Regions from separate parts of the Metabacillus sp. B2-18 genome, predicted to be linked through region 2. Evidence: riboswitches for the same ligand, from Rfam matches in the RefSeq annotation. Region 2 holds a riboswitch; each other region holds the start of a gene.

Region 1 (6,718 bases), 550 kb from region 2:
CGATCGGCTTTATACGCTCGGCAATTTGCTCAAAAGAAAATTGTTTACCTGAACTCGGTCTAATTTGCACAGTATCTCTTCCGCAAAGCACAGCTGCCTTTGTTTCCATTTCAGCTGTTAAGTAAGGAAAGACTGGATCACTACCACAAGTTGGGCATGCATCATTTTTCAATCGATCCATATTAATCGAAGAATATTGATTTTTCCATAAATCAAATGATACAAGCTTACCGCGCAAGTTTTCCATATCAGCTACGAGTATTTTTAGTGCTTCTGCTGCTTGATGTGAAGCAACCATACTAACAATTGGTGAGATCACCCCGACTGTGTCACAGGTCATTCCATCAAATGGGATATGCTTTAGTAAGCAATGTAAACAAGGTGTTTCGTTAGGAATAATGGTGAAAGATAAACCATAGCTTCCAACACACCCACCGTAAACCCACGGAATATTATTTTTTATTGAAAGATCATTAATCAATAATCTTGTTTCAAAGTTATCTGTTGCATCAATGATTACATCTACACCTTCGGCAAATTCCTCTATGTTTGCAGATGTTACATCTTCTACATATGAAATAACCTCAACCTCTGAATTTATTTTTTCAAGATGCTGCTTTGCTGCAACAGCTTTAGGAATCCGATTTATCGCATCATCTTCTATATAAAGCTGTTGTCTTTGCAAATTGCTCCATTCAACATAATCTCGGTCAACAATTGTTAATTTTCCAATACCCGCACGTGCAATCATTTCAGCACTAGCCGTTCCTAATGCACCTGCTCCAACAATCAATACATGTTTTTTTCGTATATTATCTTGACCCTTTTCTCCAATTGGAGTAAATAGCATTTGTCTTGAATAGCGTTCCATTAAGTCGTAATCATTCCTTCTGTTGGACTACTTGCAATAGCATAGTCTTTTTTAGCTATTCTACCAGCTTCATACCCTAGTCTTCCAGCTTCAATCGCTAGCTTCATCGCAACCGCCATTTTCACTGGATCTTTAGCAGCCGAAACAGCTGTGTTTAATAGAACTCCATCTGCACCAAGCTCCATTGCTAATGCTGCATCCGCTGGTGAACCAATTCCTGCGTCAATAATGACAGGCACTTTAGATTGCTCAATAATAAATGATAAATTAAGAGGATTTAAAAGTCCCTGACCAGAGCCAATTGGAGATGCTCCCGGCATAATAGCGTGAACACCTAGCTCTTCTAATCTTCTAGCAAGCACAACATCATCTGATGTGTATGGTAAAACGATAAAGCCCTCTTCTAAAAGCATTTCACTTGCTTTTAATGTTTCAACTGGGTCAGGTAGTAATGAACGATCACAGCCAATAACCTCAACTTTAATCATGTCACATAAGCCTGATGCTTTTGCTAGCTTAGCAATTCTCACTGCTTCTTCAGCTGTTTTAGCTCCTGCTGTATTTGGTAGCAGTGTATATTTTGAAACATCTAATTGTTCTAAAAAGTTAGGCTGTGATTCTTCAAAAATATTCATACGGCGTACCGCAAACGTTAAGATCTCAGCTTCTGATTGTGCAACTGCTTCCTTTTGAACTTCAAATGAAGGGTATTTTCCTGTACCTAATAATAATCTTGATTGAAATGTTTTATCTGCAATTTTTAACATAACATCATCCTCCTCCTACAAAATGAACTAATTCAATTTCATCACCATTTGAAATGGTTGTGTTTTCGTATTGATCTTTTAAAACGATTTCGCGGTTATGCTCGACAATAACAAGTCGATCTTCTAGCTTGTAAAACGCCAGTAGATGTTGAATTGTTTTAACATCTTGCTTTAAATCAACAAGTTCACCATTCAATTTAATACTCATGAAATCACCTCGCTGTTTGAGTAAGCTTTCTCGTTAAAGAAAAAGCATGAACATACTCTTCGTTTTGCTTTCTTTTTAAAATAAGATCTCTAATCATTGTTCCTGTTTTAGGGGCAAGCAAAATTCCATTTCGATAATGTCCTGCTGCAAAGTAGATGTTCTCATCAAGAGGATGCTGTCCAATATAAGGCTTTCCATCATCTGATTGCGGCCTTAATCCAGCCCAAGTATCTATCAATTTAGCAGAAGTAATACTTGGCATCATCGGAGTAATTTTTTCGATTAAAGACTGAATTCCACCAAGAGATGGAGTTGTACTCCAATCATTCTCAACCATTGTGGCCCCTACCACAAACCTTCCATTACCCTTCGGAACGATGTAACAATGATCATAGAAAAGAGTCTTTTTCAGATCTAAGTGGTCTCCTTGAACAGAAAGACATTCACCCTTAACTGGCTTCATACTGACATCAAGTCCTAATTGTTTAAAAAAGTGACCACTCCATACTCCATTCGCTATGACTACTTTGCTACAAAGATAATCTCCTTGTGGTGTTGATAGCGTGTATTCATTCGTAGCTGTTTTCTTAATAGAATGAACAGGTGTATTTTCTTTAAAGGTTGCTCCTAGTAAACTAGCAGATTTCGTAAATGCCGCACATACATGTATAGGAGAAACATGACCATCTTCTGGTATATAGAGCGCTCCTACGATCGAATCAGAAACATGTGGTTCATTTTGTAAAACTGTTTCTTTCGTGTGCCATTCTAATGTTTCGTAGGTATCAACAGCTTTCTTCAAAACTTTCGCTTCATTTTCTGTCATTGCTAGCTTATACATTCCTTTGTCAACTAGCTGAATATCTATCTGTGACAATTCTGAAAGTTCATCACGCAAAATGTGATAGTGTCTTTGGCTTTCTTTCGCAAACTGAAAAAAAGCATCATTGTTTTCCAATTCAGAATTTGCACCAAGCATGCCTGCAGCTGCACATGTAGCACCTGTACCACCTTTATGGCTATCTAATACAAGAACGGAGATTCCCTCTTTTGCAAGCTGATAAGCAATTGACTGTCCAATAATACCACCGCCAACAATTCCTACATCATATTGTTTTTGCATGGTAACCCCCCTCTTTTAAAGTGGTTAAAGCTCCGATTGGATCACTGGTCCCCATAACATAGGACATAACAGCAACACCATCAACGCTTACGTTGTTAAGCAACTTAATTGTATTAGGAGTAATGCCTCCAATCGCAATAACTGGAATGGTAATGTGCTCACAAATTTCAGCTAATTGTTCTACACCCCTTGGAGGTAATGCTGCTTTTGAATTTGTTTCAAAGATGTGACCAAATAACAGGTAATCAGCTCCCGCTTCCTCACATCGTAAAGCTTCTTCTAGCGAATGGACGGACCGTCCAATTCTTACGTGTGAATCAAAAGCTCTTACTACTTCAACAGGAAGGCCGTGTCCTGGTAAATGAACATTAGGGATATTATGTAATAAAGCAACATCAAGTCGATCATTGATCACAAGTTTTTCCTTCGGTACACCCCGCTGAAGCAAATTTGACACAAGTAACATGATGTCTGAAGCCGTTTTTTGTTTTTCCCGGATATGAATATAATCCACATCTTGATGGAGCATCGTAAGTTTCACTGTTAATTCATTTACCGTTTGCTTGCCATCTGTAATGACATGAAATTCCACTTTTTTCACCTTAATTCTTAGATAGTAAAGTTTTATAAGACGCAAAAAACCACTTTCCAATAGGGAAAGTGGTTTACATACACAAATAACCATGCTGTAGCCACTTCCCTACGCTGGTATCATCCAGATCAGGTTATAAGGGTCTTAAAGTCACACTTTAATCTCAGCCTCTATTTAAGGCTCCCCTAGCGGTTGTTTTGTTTCTCTCGTATTTACTTATTTCTATCATACCAAATGTTTGGAAACTTTCAAGAGTAAGATACCCTGATGTTTTTTAATTGATAAAAATTATATCAATTCCAACTCATGTTTAAGTTCATTTACATATTCTCTAGAGCCCGTCACAATTAGACGGTCTCCTAATTTCAGGTCTGTATCTCCATGTGGAACAATCGAATCTTTGCCTCTGAAAATACGGACAAAAATAATGTCTCCTGTAAACGGAAAGTTTCGTAGCAGGATGTTATCGTATTTTGCATTATTTAAGTTAATTTGATATAGAGTTGTTTCCTGATTTGTTAAGATTCTCATGACACTTGGCGCTTCAATTAAAGCACGAAGCATCGTTTTTGTTGAAAGAAGTGTAGAGAAAATATCAATACCTTCATCCTTTAATTGACTTGCTAAATCAGGTGAAGCCACACTGGCAATCACTCGGTCAACTTGCTCATTTTTTGCAGATAAGGCTATATCGGCATTTCGTTGTTCATCACCAGTAGCCACAACGATTAAGTCTACATCAAATGCGTTTTGTTCTTTTAATGTTTCAACCTGAAAATTATCAATTTCTCTAATTTCAAACAATGATTCAGAGATTTGTTTATCAATTTTATCTTGTTGAATATGATAAACCGTTGTTTCATAAAGATCTTGGTTTAGCTCTCTCGTAACAGGCAGTGACATTTGATTGGCACCAATAAAGGCAACCTTGATTTTTGTTGGCTTGCCATCGCTTTTTGGGAAGAGCTTTTTAAAGAAAATCGGAGTTACTATACTTGTAATAACAGCAACTAAAATAAGTGCACCTGACATTTCAGCTGTGATAATCTCCATTCTTTCCCCAATCGTAGCAGCAGCAATCACTAGAGAAAGCGTTGATGTTAAGAGAAAACCAGCTGCAAGTGTTGTTTTGCCATCATACCATCTTTTCAAATAATAAACAGGCAAAACCTTAGAAATCAGAAGTGCGATAAATAATAATGGAATAAGCAGGAAGATTTTAGGGTCTTTAAACAATGCCCAAATATCTAAATCAACTCCAACCATTACAAAGAAAATCGGAATAAGAAATCCATATCCGAAAGAATCAAGCTTTTGAACCATTTCTTTGTTAGGAGATAATAGCGAAACTAGCACACCTGCTAAAAAAGCTCCTAAAATATTTTCGGCACCAATTGTTTCGGAAATGGCCACTAATAAAATAATTAAGGTAAAAACAGCTCGTGTTCCAATTTGAATCGTCCCTTTTGACATTGTTTCGATGAATGAACGATTCATAAATGTTTTTCCTAAGAAATAGAGCCCAACACCTGCTCCAAATAGAACTAATAACAACCAGGTATTGTTGTCTCCACCACCATAAATGGAAGCAAAAACAGCAAGAAGCACCATTGTGACTAAGTCAGCTATAACAGCCACAAGTAAAATAATTTGACCAATATTTGATTTCATAATTCCTGCATCTTTTAATGTAGGAACTACTACCCCTAGAGAAATAGTCGAAATAATTAAGGTCATTAAAAACGCGTTATCCATTAACCCAATCCATACAAAGATGTAGGATAATAATAAGGATAGAGCAAAAATCCCAACAAATATGATAAGTGAAACAAAAAACGCATTAGGTGCATCCTTACCTGAAGGAAGCTTTTCCTTTTTCTTTCCTCCTGCAAAAGCTGTAAAGTCTATTTCAAGACCACTAAGAAACATTAAGAAAATAAATCCAAGCATTGATAATGTCTCAAGCCACATATCCTGGTGGACAACATCAAAACCACTTTTTCCAATAATTAACCCAACGATAATTTCGGCTACGACGACTGGCATAAAGTTTAGCTTTAGTCGATGTAGCAAAATAGGGGTTAGAAATGCTGCGAGAATAACAATAACTAATGAAGTTACAGATGCTCCATGCATCGTATCCCTCCTTTATCTTAAATTCATGAACATATAAAAGTTAGTAATTCCAGCGAAGAATGTATACCTTCTATCATATACAACCTAGAACATAACTTGTAACAATATGCTCTAAAGCTGGAAACTAGTTAAATTAAATATTGCATAAACAATGTCGCCATACCAAAATAAATTAAAATACTAATAATATCATTTATAGTTGTAATAAAAGGACCAGATGCAACAGCCGGATCCACCTTCAATTTATGCATAATTAATGGAATAAAGGCACCAGAAATCGTCGCTACAGTTAGTGTAGCCAAAATTGAGATACCTACTAGTGCACCTAAAAATAGATCCCCTTGCCATACAAAAACAACAACAGTCACAACCGCACCACAAATGGCCCCTGTTATTAAACCTGTACCTGCCTCCCGAACGATCATCTTACTAAGATTTTGATCTTCAGTATCACCAAGTGAAATTCTTCTAACAGCAACGGCTAAAGCCTGTGTTCCTGTGTTTCCTGCCATACCGGCAATTAAAGGGATAAACACGGCTAAAATAGCAACTTTCTCTAATGTTGCTTCAAATCGACCAATTAAACTTGCTGTAAACATTCCAAGAAATAATAATATAATTAACCATGGCAATCTTTTTTTGGCAGCAGAAAACGGTCCTCTATCAGTGGAGTCAACGTCAGATACCGCAGCAAGCTTTGAATAGTCATCACTTGCTTCTTCATCAATAACATCGACGATATCATCAACAGTGATAATTCCTAGCAGATGTCCTTGAAAATCAACGACTGGGAGTGCAAGGAAGTTATAGTCTTTCATTTTTCTTGCAACTTCTTCTTGATCTTCCGCAACACTTACCGAGTAAACACGTTCATTCATAATATCTGAAATCATCGTGTCAGGCTCACTAATAATTAAATCTCTTAACGAAATAACACCAGCAAGCTTTTCATCTTCATCCACAACGAATACATAATAAATTGTTTCAGCGTTCGGAGCTTCTTTCTTTAATATTTGCATGG
Region 2 (6,718 bases):
TTGGAGATTGAATGTCACTTTCTTCCATAAAAATAACTCTGTTTAATGGTGAACGGACAATAGCACCAACTGATTTTATCTTAACATCTTGATTGGCACGAGCAATAATAACATCTGGTTGATACGATATGCCAAGCGTGATTTTCCCTGCAGCTGCCAAGTTGATCGGATCTGTTGGATTAGCAGGAAATTGAATATCAACATTTAATCCTTCGTCTTCAAAGTATCCTTTTTCCTTTGCAATATATAAAAAGCTATGTACAGCATTAGGATACCAATCAAGCATAATACTAACATCCTTTAGATCTTTCGTTTCTTCATTTGCTTCTGTTGATGTGCTGTTGTTAGTACCACAAGCTGTAATTAATCCAAATACTAAACATAGGCACATTAATAATAACTTCTTCATTCTGTTTTCCTCCATTTTAATGTTTTTTTCTCTAATGAACTTACGATGACAAATAATAATATACCAACTGCAGATAATATGATAATTGGTGCAAAAACCCCTGCTCCATCAAACTGAGTCATCATTCTTCTGCTAAAATACCCCAACCCAGCTTGAGCACCGATCCATTCGCCAATTGCAGCACCGATTACGCTTAGCGTTACAGCCACTTTCAATCCAGAGAAAAAATAAGATGCACTTCCAGGTACTTGCAGTTTAAAGAAAATGTCTTTTTTTGTTGCTCCCATGGTTCGCAAAAGATCTTTATATTCCTTAGTTGTTGCACGAAGGCCATCATACGTATTTACTGTTATTGGAAAAAAGGTGATAAGCACAGTTACAACAACTTTACTCCAAATCGTATAGCCGAACCATAAAACAAAAATCGGTGCCAATGCGATAATTGGAATTGTTTGTGACGATATCATAAGAGGATAGAAGGTTTTTTCTACTGTTTTATTTATGTTCATCCATACAGCTAGCCCCACCCCAAATAAAATAGAAAGGGAGAGTCCAATCAAGATAATAAGAAATGTAGCAGGTAAGTGTTCTAAAAACAAAGGTACTCTTAATTCCCATATCTTTAAAACAACATCAGTTGGTGTTGGCAGAATGAATCCCATATTCAAAAGCCTTGCACCAATTTCCCAAACAACGAGAAGTAAAATAGTTAACGTACTGGATGCACCATATTTTTTAAAAATACTCATGTTTTCATCCTCGTTCGTAAGTCTTCAAGCAACTCATCTTTTAAAGAGATTACCTCTGGCCGGTTTAAATCTTTTAAGATTCTAGGGCGTTCTAGTGGAACTATAATTTCTTTCAAGGTCGTTACAGGAGTTTCTGTAAATAGAAGAATACGATCAGATAAAAACAATGCCTCATTAACATCATGAGTTATGAAAACAATTGTTTCTTTTCTTTTTTGCCATTGTGAGAGTAGCCATTCCTGTAACGATAATCTAGTGATAGCATCTAAAGCACTAAACGGTTCATCCAGAAGGAGAATATTTGACCCGCTTAATATTGTTCTTAAAAACGAGACCCTCTGCCGCATTCCTCCAGATAATTCACCAGGATAGCAATCCTCTACACCTTTCAACCCAAACTCTTCTAATAATTCACTAACCTTTTGAAGAGACAGGTGTTTTTTTACTCCTTTTATCTCTAATGGAAGTAATGCATTTTCAATAATTGTGCGCCAAGGCAAAAGTAAATCCTGCTGAGGCATATACCCTACTTGCCCAAGTCGATTTATGGCTAGTTGATTCTTCAGGAAAATTTCTCCCTCTGAAGGCTGCTCCAACCCTGTTATTAGCTTAAATAATGTACTTTTTCCTGAACCACTTGGTCCAATAATGCTTATAAATTCTCCTTCACGAATATGTAGATTCATATTTTTCAAGATAGGTTCTCCACTAGGGTGCTCCCTATATTGAAAGGTTATATTTTTAAATTCAAGAATTGATTTATCCATTTGTTGGCCACATCATTTCGTGGTAGGCCATTTCCCAAAACATGTACTCGAATCTAGTTGTATTTAGAAAGATTTCTTCTAATTTCACTAATTCTGATTCTGGTTTACCATCTGAGAGTTCATCAATTAACTCAATACACCATGTAGCTAGTTGACCAAATTCATCAGATGAATACATCGAAATCCATTCTCCATAAAATTCATGTTCGCTTGCACCATCTATTTTCTTTAAATCTTTACCAATTTCCCAATAACTCCACATACATGGAAGTAAAGCAGATACCAATTCGGCAAGTGTTCCATTTTGACTAACATGAAGCATGTAGTGAGTATAGGCTAGAGTTGTTGGAGAAGGTTTAGCTTCTTCAAGCTCATCTACAGTAATCTTGAATTTTTTGGCATATTGTCGATGTAGCTCCATCTCTTCATTTAAAGTAGAATTCAGTAATGCTGCAAATTTACCCATTGTGTTTAAATCTGTAGCTTTCACAGCACCTAGGGCAAATACTTTTGCATATTCAATCAAATACAAATAATCCTGTATCATGTAAAACCGAAATTTATCTTTTTCAAGAGTTCCATTCCCCATTCCCTTAACGAATGGATGATTATGATTACTTTCCCAGATCGGTAGAACCTTTTCGTACAGCCTTTGACTAAATTTCATTTATTTTCCCCTACTTTCTATTATTTAAAGTGTAATAACTAATCAACAGTTTGGTCACTCTTCTTTGAATGACACCATTTATAGATGAAAGCTAAAATGACCTTTGTGTACTCGACAAGTTCTTGAATGGATAGTTGTTCGTTTACTGCATGTGCATGTTGTAATTTTCCAGGTCCATATATGACGGTTGGAATTCCTGCGTCTCCTAACCATCCTCCGTCGGTTACGGTTGGTGAAACATCAACCATAGCTTGTGTTGATAAAAGCTGTTCATGGGTTGAGGCTAAACCTTTCACCCCAGGATGATTTTGATCTATCTCTAATGACGGAAAAATCTCGCCCCGATCAACGATCATTGATTTTCCTCCCCATTCAAATGTTGGAGGATTCTCTCTTAGCCAAGGATCTGCATGAGCAACATGGAGAATATGCTCTTCAATTTCTTTTATAATTTGCTCATGTGTTTCATTTGGATAATAATGAACAGTAATCCATAAACGGCATTCATCAGCAATAAATGCAGCATGTCTTCCTCCTTCAATTACTGCTGGATTTATTGTATTTGTACCAGGAGGATATCCAGGATAGCTTTTCGAAATTGCCCAATGCCTTTCAAGGTCTTGTAATCCATGAATAATATTTGTCATTTTTTCGATAGCACTGGCAGCAAAAAGTTTTCCGCCGGCATGTATCATTTGCCTTCTCGTTGCGTCATGATACGTTTTGTCACTCTTTACAGTGATCCAACCAGTAATAACGCCCCCTTGCCCTTGAATATGTAAATCACTTGTATCCACCACAACAGCAAAATCTGCTTTATATCCTTTTTTACAACATTCAAGAGTCCCAGCTTCCCCAACTTCTTCACCTATCACAGATTGTAAAATCAAATCACCAGGAAGGGTAATACCATGTTCGTGTATTAACTGAATAGCAAATAATGCACCAGCTAATCCACCCTTCATATCAGCTGCACCACGCCCAATAATCACACCATCTTTCACAACAGGGATAAACGGATCAACATCCCATTTTTCATCCTCACTAACTTCGGCCACATCTATATGACCGTTAATAATCAAGCTGTTATATAGATCGGGTTCCTTCCCTTTTAACACACCAACAACATTAGGATCGTTTGGATACACATCCCACAGATCAATGGTAAAACCTTTCTCTTCTAAAAACTCTGCAATAAATTGTTGTGCTTCATTTGTATTTCTAGCAGGTGGTGCAGGTGTTTTATATTCAATTAATCTTTTTAATAAGGAAACCAAATCCTCCTTGCGTTCATCAACGATATTAATTAACCGTTCTATTGGAATAGACAATGTTTTTCCCTCCTTTTTTAAAAATGCAGTAAAATAAAAAAACCACTTCTTTTTTAAGAAAAGAAGTGGTTTGAATCGAATAATGGTATAAAAATTAGTTATACTGCTACTAATTATAGCCAAATTTCGTTAAAGTCTATTTATTCAAACACCTCTTCCCTCCGCTAGTATTATCTAGATCAGGTAATAAGGGTCAAGGCGCACTGCCTCTCTCAGCTTAAAGCTCCCCTAGTGGTGAAAATCTATCGTATATGAAATTAGTAATTCACATTATTTTTAACACACTCAGAAATATTTGGCAACATCTTCTTTTTAAAATACACGAGAATAATTTATTGTGAAGCAGGGATATTACCCTCAAAATGTTGTTTTTGTTTCTGATCAAAAAGATTAAATATAAGACCAAAGATTGATGCAAGCACTTGCTGAAACAACATTCCCAAAACTACAGGTACAGCTACAGCCGGAGGAAAATATTGAACCGCAATTACAGCTCCTGCACTTATATTCCGCATTCCACCGGTAAACATCATGACTACTTTTGTTTCGCGGTCTCTTTTTAACAGAATTGACAGCATCCATGCTAAGAAATATCCAAAAGAAGCAAGTGTAAAAACAACAATAGCAATCATAACCAATTTTAAACTGAACTGCTTTAGATAGGGAGAAATAACAGCTCCATTCATCATAACAACGCAAGCAAGAGCAAGTTTTGAAAACGGCGCAAGATTTTTCCCTGCTTTAACACTTTTCCCTTTTGTCACAAAATTTGTAAACATTCCTAAAATAGACGGAATAACAACCATAAATAACAACCCATACATAATATCCATTGTATTTATTTGAATTTTTTGACCAACTAGAAAAGATAAAGTAAACGGAACAAGAAACGGCGACAATATTGTGTCAAACAAGATAATAGATAATGCTAAGCCTATACTCCCCTTATAGATTGTTACCCAAATAAAACTTGTAATCCCTGTTGGAATAACGCTAGCTAGCACTAATCCTGTCATTGTTAAATGATCATTTACAAAAAATGCGTGTCCTATTGTCCAAGCAAGAAGCGGCATAACAATATGCAACAGCAGTAAGATAATGAATAAAGGCAGTGGCTTTTTTAATGCTCCTGTTAAAGAAGTAAAAGTGGAGTTAAGGCTACCTGAAAAAGTCATAAACGCAAATAGCCACGGAATTAAAAATGTAAGGGGTAAAAGATTTTCAGCCAGCATCACCCCTATAATTACGCTTATTGGCGTGATGATTGGCATCCATTTTTCCAGCTGCCGATTAACTGTTTGAAGCATGAATCATTCTCCTAATCTATTCTGATAAAAACTATGTATATGACATTGTAACAGAATTAAGAAGAATGAGTATCAGAAAATATTTAATTAAGTAAACTAATTCCTCTATATTTTTCTACTACCTCTTGTATATAATAATCCTGATGAGGAACAAAAAATCTTGTTTCTTTAAAAATGAAATAAAGATCCTGAACCCATTTTCTTGTTTTAACGAAAAACTGATGACGGTACACCAAAAACCGTCCATAAAAACAAAATAAAAACAAAGGAAAGGATCCATGTTATTAATGGACGATAATGATGCAATGCTAATAGAGAAAACATAGCACAATTGAACAATACCGACCACCATTCATTCCATCCATTATAATGATTTATTCCTCCAAAAGAATGTGTTAAAAGCTCATTTGCTGTATAAATTAAAATCCAAATCCCAATATACATAAAGCGTTTCAAGCGCTCAATAGGAAAATTCCCTAAATACAAAAGAATTGTACATGGATATTTGATAAACATGATAAATAAAGAGATATGAGTGCCTGTAATTCCCAATTTTTCATCAAAAGGAATCGGATTAAACTTCCATAATGGAAAATAATCATAAAATAAAAAATGATATAACAAGTCACCAATGATAAAAAATAAGATAGTTGGATAATATTTTCTCCAATTTTTCCAATCTCCCCACTTCCATGCAGCAAATATATACAGAAACCCATAAACAAAATTCATTATACTTCTCCAATATTTTCTTTTTTTACGTATAACTCTCCGTTTCATTTATTCTGTTTCATTTCTTTACAATTGATACCTTATATTCCCATTTATATATAGCTATGATATAAAGTTTTTTACACAAAATAAGTGAAACAAGATTAATTTGGAGTGACTTTTTATGAAAAAAACATTGTTACTTGTTTTTCTTTTTATTTGCCTTTCCCAAAAACAAGCATTAGCGGCAAATGATCAACCACGTCCCCACATTAGTTTTCAACCAGTGTTGCTAAGTTGGGATGTAGTAAATGAAATTATTCCAAGAAAATCATCTTTTGCTGTTATTGATATTGATAGTGGGCAAAGCTTTAAAGTTCAAAGAAGAGCTGGAAGTGGTCATGCAGATGTACAACCCTTAACGAAAGATGATACTAAAATTATGAAGAAAATTTATAACGGAAAATGGAGTTGGCGAAGACGAGCCGTTTTTATTCTCATAGACGATCAGTTAATTCCCGCATCAATGCATGGGATGCCACACGGAGCGGGGGCAATTCAAAATGGATTTCCCGGACATTTTTGCATTCATTTCTCTGGTAGTACAACACATCGCACCCGAAAATTCGACCTTTCTCATCATGTTATGATCTTAAAAGCTGCTGGAAAATTCGATGACTATACAGCATCACTTTCAGCAGAAGAAATACTAAATATCTTTCTTATTACAGCCAAAAATCATGACAAGGAATTAATGGAAGGAATAAGCATTTCAAA
Region 3 (6,718 bases), 2.4 Mb from region 2:
TCGCTCGACTTGCATGTATTAGGCACGCCGCCAGCGTTCGTCCTGAGCCAGGATCAAACTCTCCAATAAAGAGTTGATATAGCTCATAATAACTTGTACTATAAAAGTACATTACTTACTTTTGTTAATCTCAGTAAGATTAACTTTAGCACGCTTGGTTTTGTTTAGTTTTCAAAGATCATTTCAAGCTCCGTTTCAGAAGCGACTTAACCAATATAACATTTAGTAATCTTCTCGTCAACACCTATTTTTTCGTGTTGTTTTTTTGTCTGCTTCAGAAGCGACGTTTAATAATATATCACGTTTATTTTATAAACACAAGCACTTTTAAAAAAATAAAAAAGATGACAATCAGCCACCTTCATTCATTGCCCCTCTATAATATTGTTCTTCAAGCAAAGATATATTCTCGCGCTCTTTTAATTTACCTTCTTTATCTAAAATATCCTTTAATAATTTAAATGCTAAAATTTCAGGGGGGGTAATATCTTTCTTTAATGCTTCTGTGAGTATTAAAGGTGCTAACTCAATATGATATTCACAGAGTTCTTTACATTTATATAGTATTTTATCATCTTCCTCACTTTGAGCATAATACATTTTAACTAATTCCTGGTGGGCACGGTGCAAAATAAAAGGACGCTTCGTACGGTTAATGATTTCAATTAATAATTTTTCAGCAAGAAGATATTCCTTTGATTCAAAAGCCCAAGAAACATTTCCTAATAAAAAACCACAATCACTTCTTTTTGTTTTGGCATGACTGTCAGGGTGATCTAAATCCTTAGGCTGAATCCTTCCTCCAAAGGACCACTTTATACAATTTCTAATAAATGCTCTTTCATAACTTTGAAGACTATCCCAAAAATCATCAAGTTCTAATTGATGAATAATACCACCGTATTGTCTTTCTATTTTTGCTACTTTCATTTGTTTTATTAGTGCTGGATTTTTAAAGTTGAATAGTTTTTTAATACCCATACATTCACCTCTTGGACAATTCTGATGAATTATATGTTTTATTCTCACCTTTCATTACACTGTAGACTAAACTCTTATTTATTCTATATTTATAGTTGTAGTAAGCACAGAGATCCTGTATAGTAATGACTAAAATAAATATTTAAACCACAAGGGGAGCCTTTAAGCTGAGATTGAATGTTTACCATTCTAACCCTTTGAACCTGTTAGTTAATACTAGTGTAGGGATGTGGAAGATCATGTTTAAAGTAATGCTTGGATTATATGATCATTCCAATCATTGCTTTTTTATTTTGAGGCTAAAATAAGGTTGCCTTTTGGTTTGATGTAAAAGAGAGGTAATTAGTTTGCGAGGAAATCAACGTTTATTATTTTTAATCGAAGTTGCAATGTTAGCTTCACTGGCCTTTTTACTTGATTTATTATCAAGTGTTATTGGTAAGTTACCACAGGGCGGTTCCATTTCACTGGGCATGATCCCAATTTTTATCATTGCTTATGGTTGGGGAATAAAAGGAGGACTTCTAACTGGTTTGTTACTAGGCCTTTTACAAGCTGTTCTTGGTAATCCTTATATTGTCCATCCTGTTCAAGGGTTTCTTGATTACTACCTGGCATTTACTGTTGTTGGGTTTAGTGGAGTCTTCTTCAAGCAGATTCAAAACGCTTTTCAAAATAATAGTAAAAAATTAGCGATTCTTTATATAACACTTGGGGCATTACTTGGAAGCTTACTAAGAATGGTCGCACATGTTGTTGCGGGTGTTGCATTTTTTGCGTCGTTCGCACCTGAAGGTACTCCTGTACTAACATACTCTATTGTTTATAATGCTTCTTATATGATTCCAACAATGATCGTTTCTGCAATTGTTGTTAGTTTACTATTAGTAACTTCTCCTAGATTAATAATAAGAAAATAACTCTAACAAAACCTTGGCCCCTCGCCAAGGTTTTTCTATTTTTCATAAATAATTAGTAATCATCATAGTAAACACTATTAACTCTATGAAACCCCTTATTACCTTATCTCTCCGCACGAATAAATTCTACTTTGTAGAAAAACATTCATATTTTCAATTCTTTCGGCATCTATTAATAGAAATAATAGATTTATAAACGGAGGAAAAAGAGATGACTATATCTTATGGAATTATATTATTAACATTATTTCTATCACTATTTCATTTCTCTTATGGCTATAAAGAGGCAATTCGAATTAGTAATGAAGAGGGTCCTGTTCAAGGCTTGTCTTTAATATTTAGCATTCCTTTAGGTTTTACCTTTGCTTACTTATGTTCGATTTTCTACATTTCATCTTAATTTTAAAAACTCGTCAAACGGCGAGTTTTTTTGAAAAATCTTATGCACGTCCTTACCTTCAAACGTCATTTTTACCACTCCTGCTTCATAAATATCAATAAAGATTCACCTTTGCAGGAGGTTGCTTTGGAGACATTTAAATTGGTATGTAAAAACCTTATATACTCCAGCTTTACTCTTATTTTACTATTTGTATGTTTTGTTTGTTTCCATTTATTTTTTCACATTAAAGTCAGTTTTGCTTTCAGCATCATTATGACATTAACATCTTTTGCTTTATTCTGTTTCTTTGTCTATATTTTGATAACTTTGAAAAAGACATTTACCTTTTGGTTTTTTAAAGGGCGGAGTGGCATTGTTTCTTTTATGATCATTACAACATTCACTTTCTTTTTTTCCATCTACTTTTTTTCCATCAATCTTATGATATCTAGTGAGTTGGGAGGAAATTTAACACTTGAGGAGAAGTACCAGCTTTATTTAATACCTTTTCAATCAAATAAAGTAACCATTGCAGATTATCAAGCGATGAAGAAGGATAAAATGGTGAGCTCATACAAAAATGTAATGATTTATTATGAAACACATGAGAAAGAGCTAATCCCAATTATAGAGGATGTTCTAAATCGTGCTGATGAACTTACAACAAATCTTTTGGGTGATGTCCACGATAACGAGATTGATCTTATTCTTCATTCTTCTATAGAAGATCTTTATGAAAAAACCTCCTTAGTTCAGACTATGGGCTACTTTGACGATCCGAATGATATTGTCGGGATTGCCATAACGGACTTATCAGATATCGTCTCAAATCAAATGCCACAATCATTTTATTTCCAAAGCACCATTTTACACGAATATACTCACTATCGATTACAAGCTTATATTAAAGAGCAAGAACTTTACGTCTATAGAATTCCTCTATGGTTTCATGAGGGAGTTGCAGAGTATGTTGGTATGTATAACGTTGCACATCGCTATTATCCCTTTCAAGAAACCTCATTTTCCCATCTTGTGACACATAAAGACTGGGAAAAATATCGTCTAGAAGATTATGATGTTTATTTGCAAAGTTATTATGCAATTAAGTATCTCGTTGATCAATTCGGAGAATCAATTCTTAAATCAATCATTATAGAAACGGCAAAAACTAATGATTTTAATGAGGGATTTACTAAAGCAACTGGTATTACCATAGAAGATTTACAATCACAGTATATTAAAGAAGAGAATCAATCACTCCAAACAAAAAATGAAAGCCTCCAGCATTAGCTGGCAGGCTTTAGTTCTTTGCGCATGTATTTTTTTATTTGTTTTTCTAATACAAAAAGCATAATCCCAACCATAATAATACTTCCTCCCACTACTTGAGATGGAATCATTTTTTCTCCTAAAAAGAAATATGCAAGGATTATTGAACCAACTGGCTCGAACAAAATCATCACGGATATTGTATTTGTGCTAACCCATTTTAAAGACCAATTGAATAATGAGTGTCCGAGTAATGTTGGAATAATGGCTAATAAAATAAAATTATACCAGTCTGATGTCGGATAAGGACCTAAGGGATATTGTAAGATTAAACAATAGAGTAATAGAGTTAACGAGCTAATTCCATATACAATGAATGTATATAAAGTAAGCGAGTGTCTTTTTCTAATTCCCTGTCCAAAGAGCAAATATGCGGTAATCATTGCACATGCTACTAAAGAAAGAATATCCCCAAACAAAGCAAGACCACTTATTTTAAAATCGCCCCAACTAATGATCATACTCCCAGTGATAGCGAGAATTCCACTACACAAAGCCATCTTTGAAACTTTTTCTTTAAAAAACAAATATGTTCCCACAAACGCAAACAACGGTTGAAGAGTTACTAAAACTACAGAACTAGCGACTGATGTATAGTTTAACGATTCAAACCAAAGAATGAAATGAAAAGCTAAAAATACACCGGCTATCGTTGAATATAACCAATCTACTTTTGATAAGACCTTCAATTCTGAGCGATGTTTGATTAGAAATATTGGCAAAATAAGAATCGTCGCAAAAAACAATCGATAAAAAGCAATAACCGGAGCAGGAGCTGATGTTATCTTTACAAAAATAGCTGAAGTTGAAACAGAAAGTACACCAACAACCAGAGCTGCATAAGGAAAAAAGCGCGGAGAGTTCAAAGTCGTTCCTCCTATCATTCAAAAACCTACAATATTCTACCATGAAACGTAATAGAATAGTTGCGAAATTTGTAGAAGAATTCATAATAGAGTTGGAAAATCTTTGTAGTATAATAGTATTAATTTCATATTTATTTTTTTTGTATGAAAAAATACTAACTCAAGGAGGAGTACAATGATCATTCAACTTGAAAATATACGTCAAGAAATTCTACATACTGTTGATGACATTCCAGAACATTTATTTAATGATAGAGAAAACGAACAAACATGGAGTGTTGGACAAGTTCTTGAACACCTACATAAAACTGAGGTGGAGATTACGAAAGCTATAAAGTACATGTTAACCTTACCAGAGCAAGAACCTCTTCCAGATCAACCACTTAAGCTAACATTAGATCGTTCCACAAAAAGAATGGCACCAGCAGCGATTACTCCAGCAATTGTAGTAAATAAAAACGACATTTTACAAGCTCTGTCTCAATCTCGAAATCAACTCCTACAACTTATTGATTCTATACCTCCAGAGCAGGACCTTACAACACGAGGATTTAAACACCCTGTTTTCCCAATTTTATCGATTAAACAATGGATTGAATTTGTTGGTTATCATGAACAAAGACATCTAGCACAAATTTTCGAAATAAAACAGTTTATCACAAATGAAAGCGTTTAATGACTAGGGGGATACAGCAATTGAATAAATATAAAAAACAATCACTAATTCTTGTTATTTTCACTGCATTAACTTTATTATTATCGACAAACTGCAGCCGAACAGGAAGAAACATTAACAGTTGTTTCTCTTGGTGACTCCATTACATTTGGGTGGAATTTGGAACAACCACAGACTCCTCCTGTTCAATCGGAAAATGCTTTCCCATTTCTAATAGGTAACGGAAATACAGAGGTTTTAAATGTCAGCTATCCTGGATGGACTTCAACTCAGCTCCTTGAAGCCATAAAAACGGAAGAATCCCAACAAAAGCTCCAACAAGCTGAAACTGTCACATTAAGTATTGGAGCAAATGACCTGTTACAAGCAATTGAACTAAGTAAAATTATAGAGAATCAGCAGCCCGTTGATCCAGAAGCGCTTCAACAAAAGGTTGCAGCTGCGACTGCTCAAGTATACAACAATATAACAGAAATCATTACTCTTATAAAAGGACAAACAGATGCACCAATTTTATTATATTCGTTATATAACCCATTCGGTATGAATGATCCAATCTACGGAAGTATACATATGTTAGGTGAAATGATTACGAACAGTGTAAACAGCAAGGTATATTCAACAATAGCAGCCCAACAAGGTGTACAATATCTTGATGCCTATTCTGCTTTTAATGGTAAGCAACAGGACTACATCATACCAGGAGATATTCATCCAACGATTTCCGGTCAACAAGCGTTAGCTCTGCTTGCAACAAATCGGCTTAATGAATTAAACCCAATTATGATAAACCCAATCTTGTCTACTGAGGAAGAAACAGCAGAACCTGTTTCCATTACACTTGAAAAAATTGAACATACTATAGAAATCAAATGGCTTTCTGGAGAAAAAACTGCATCTGATTTTGTAAACGAGGGAAATCTCGTAGAAAACAACTCCTTTACTGTTACTGAGAATGGTGTTTATACCATTTATGTAAAAACTGCTTTAGGAGAAAGTATTAGTACGATTGAAATCTCAAATATCACTCCTAAAGTTGAAGATCCGATAGAAGATGAGGAGCCTCCAGTTGACGTTGAACAACCAGAGGAAGAAGAACCTCCAAGTGATACAAATGAAGATGAAGATCAAGCCCCTACAGAGCAACCTGAAAAAGAAACTCAAGATGAAGCTCCAAAGGTGGAAAAACCAAAGCAAACAATGGTGAAAAGTGGACATGCTCTACCAGATACAGCCACTTCTATGTACAACATTTTACTAACTGGCCTTTGTTTCATAGGAATAGGTGGGGGAGTCTTATTTAATCAAAGACTACGAAAATCAAGGGTAAAGCAATAAATGAAATAAAGTACCCCACTTACGGGGTACTTATTTTTACTCTGAACCTTTCTGTTTAGGATGTTCCTCTTTATGTCTCATAAAATGAAAATCTCTTTCTTCATCAAAAGGAAAAAGCTTTTGTTTTTTCGCTTCATCTTTGTAATTTGTAAAGATTTCCTCCATAAGTTGTTGAGTTGTTTTATCTTTTGCATCAATTCCTAACTTCTTAGCAGTTTGTAACGTT

The links. Region 2 has a riboswitch for thiamine pyrophosphate ahead of LPC09_RS07525 (acetylornithine deacetylase). Riboswitches for the same ligand answer to the same signal wherever they lie in the genome.
Region 1: another riboswitch for thiamine pyrophosphate. It lies ahead of LPC09_RS04930 (thiamine phosphate synthase); the one in region 2 lies ahead of LPC09_RS07525 (acetylornithine deacetylase).
Region 3: another riboswitch for thiamine pyrophosphate. It lies ahead of thiT (energy-coupled thiamine transporter ThiT); the one in region 2 lies ahead of LPC09_RS07525 (acetylornithine deacetylase).

The regions. Positions count from the first base shown of each region.
Region 1 is NZ_CP088245.1:938,926-945,643, reverse strand. It holds gene LPC09_RS04950 (thiazole biosynthesis adenylyltransferase ThiF) at 1-871, opposite strand, end outside; gene LPC09_RS04945 (thiazole synthase) at 871-1,638, opposite strand; gene thiS (sulfur carrier protein ThiS) at 1,643-1,846, opposite strand; gene thiO (glycine oxidase ThiO) at 1,851-2,969, opposite strand; gene LPC09_RS04930 (thiamine phosphate synthase) at 2,953-3,606, opposite strand; TPP riboswitch at 3,650-3,758, opposite strand; gene LPC09_RS04925 (monovalent cation:proton antiporter family protein) at 3,850-5,697, opposite strand; gene mgtE (magnesium transporter) at 5,826-6,718, opposite strand, start outside.
Region 2 is NZ_CP088245.1:1,488,618-1,495,335, reverse strand. It holds gene LPC09_RS07545 (ABC transporter substrate-binding protein) at 1-409, opposite strand, end outside; gene LPC09_RS07540 (ABC transporter permease) at 406-1,158, opposite strand; gene LPC09_RS07535 (ABC transporter ATP-binding protein) at 1,155-1,925, opposite strand; gene tenA (thiaminase II) at 1,918-2,592, opposite strand; gene LPC09_RS07525 (acetylornithine deacetylase) at 2,631-3,923, opposite strand; TPP riboswitch at 4,063-4,163, opposite strand; gene LPC09_RS07520 (bile acid:sodium symporter family protein) at 4,256-5,230, opposite strand; gene LPC09_RS07515 (CBO0543 family protein) at 5,438-5,962, opposite strand; gene LPC09_RS07510 (hypothetical protein) at 6,126-6,718, shown strand, end outside.
Region 3 is NZ_CP088245.1:3,889,139-3,895,856, forward strand. It holds rRNA gene LPC09_RS19765 (16S ribosomal RNA) at 1-69, opposite strand, end outside; gene LPC09_RS19770 (hypothetical protein) at 352-981, opposite strand; TPP riboswitch at 1,124-1,226, shown strand; gene thiT (energy-coupled thiamine transporter ThiT) at 1,329-1,901, shown strand; gene LPC09_RS19780 (hypothetical protein) at 2,113-2,301, shown strand; gene LPC09_RS19785 (peptidase MA family metallohydrolase) at 2,668-3,573, shown strand; gene LPC09_RS19790 (DMT family transporter) at 3,570-4,478, opposite strand; gene LPC09_RS19795 (DinB family protein) at 4,654-5,154, shown strand; gene LPC09_RS19800 (GDSL-type esterase/lipase family protein) at 5,314-6,492, shown strand; gene LPC09_RS19805 (hypothetical protein) at 6,529-6,718, opposite strand, start outside.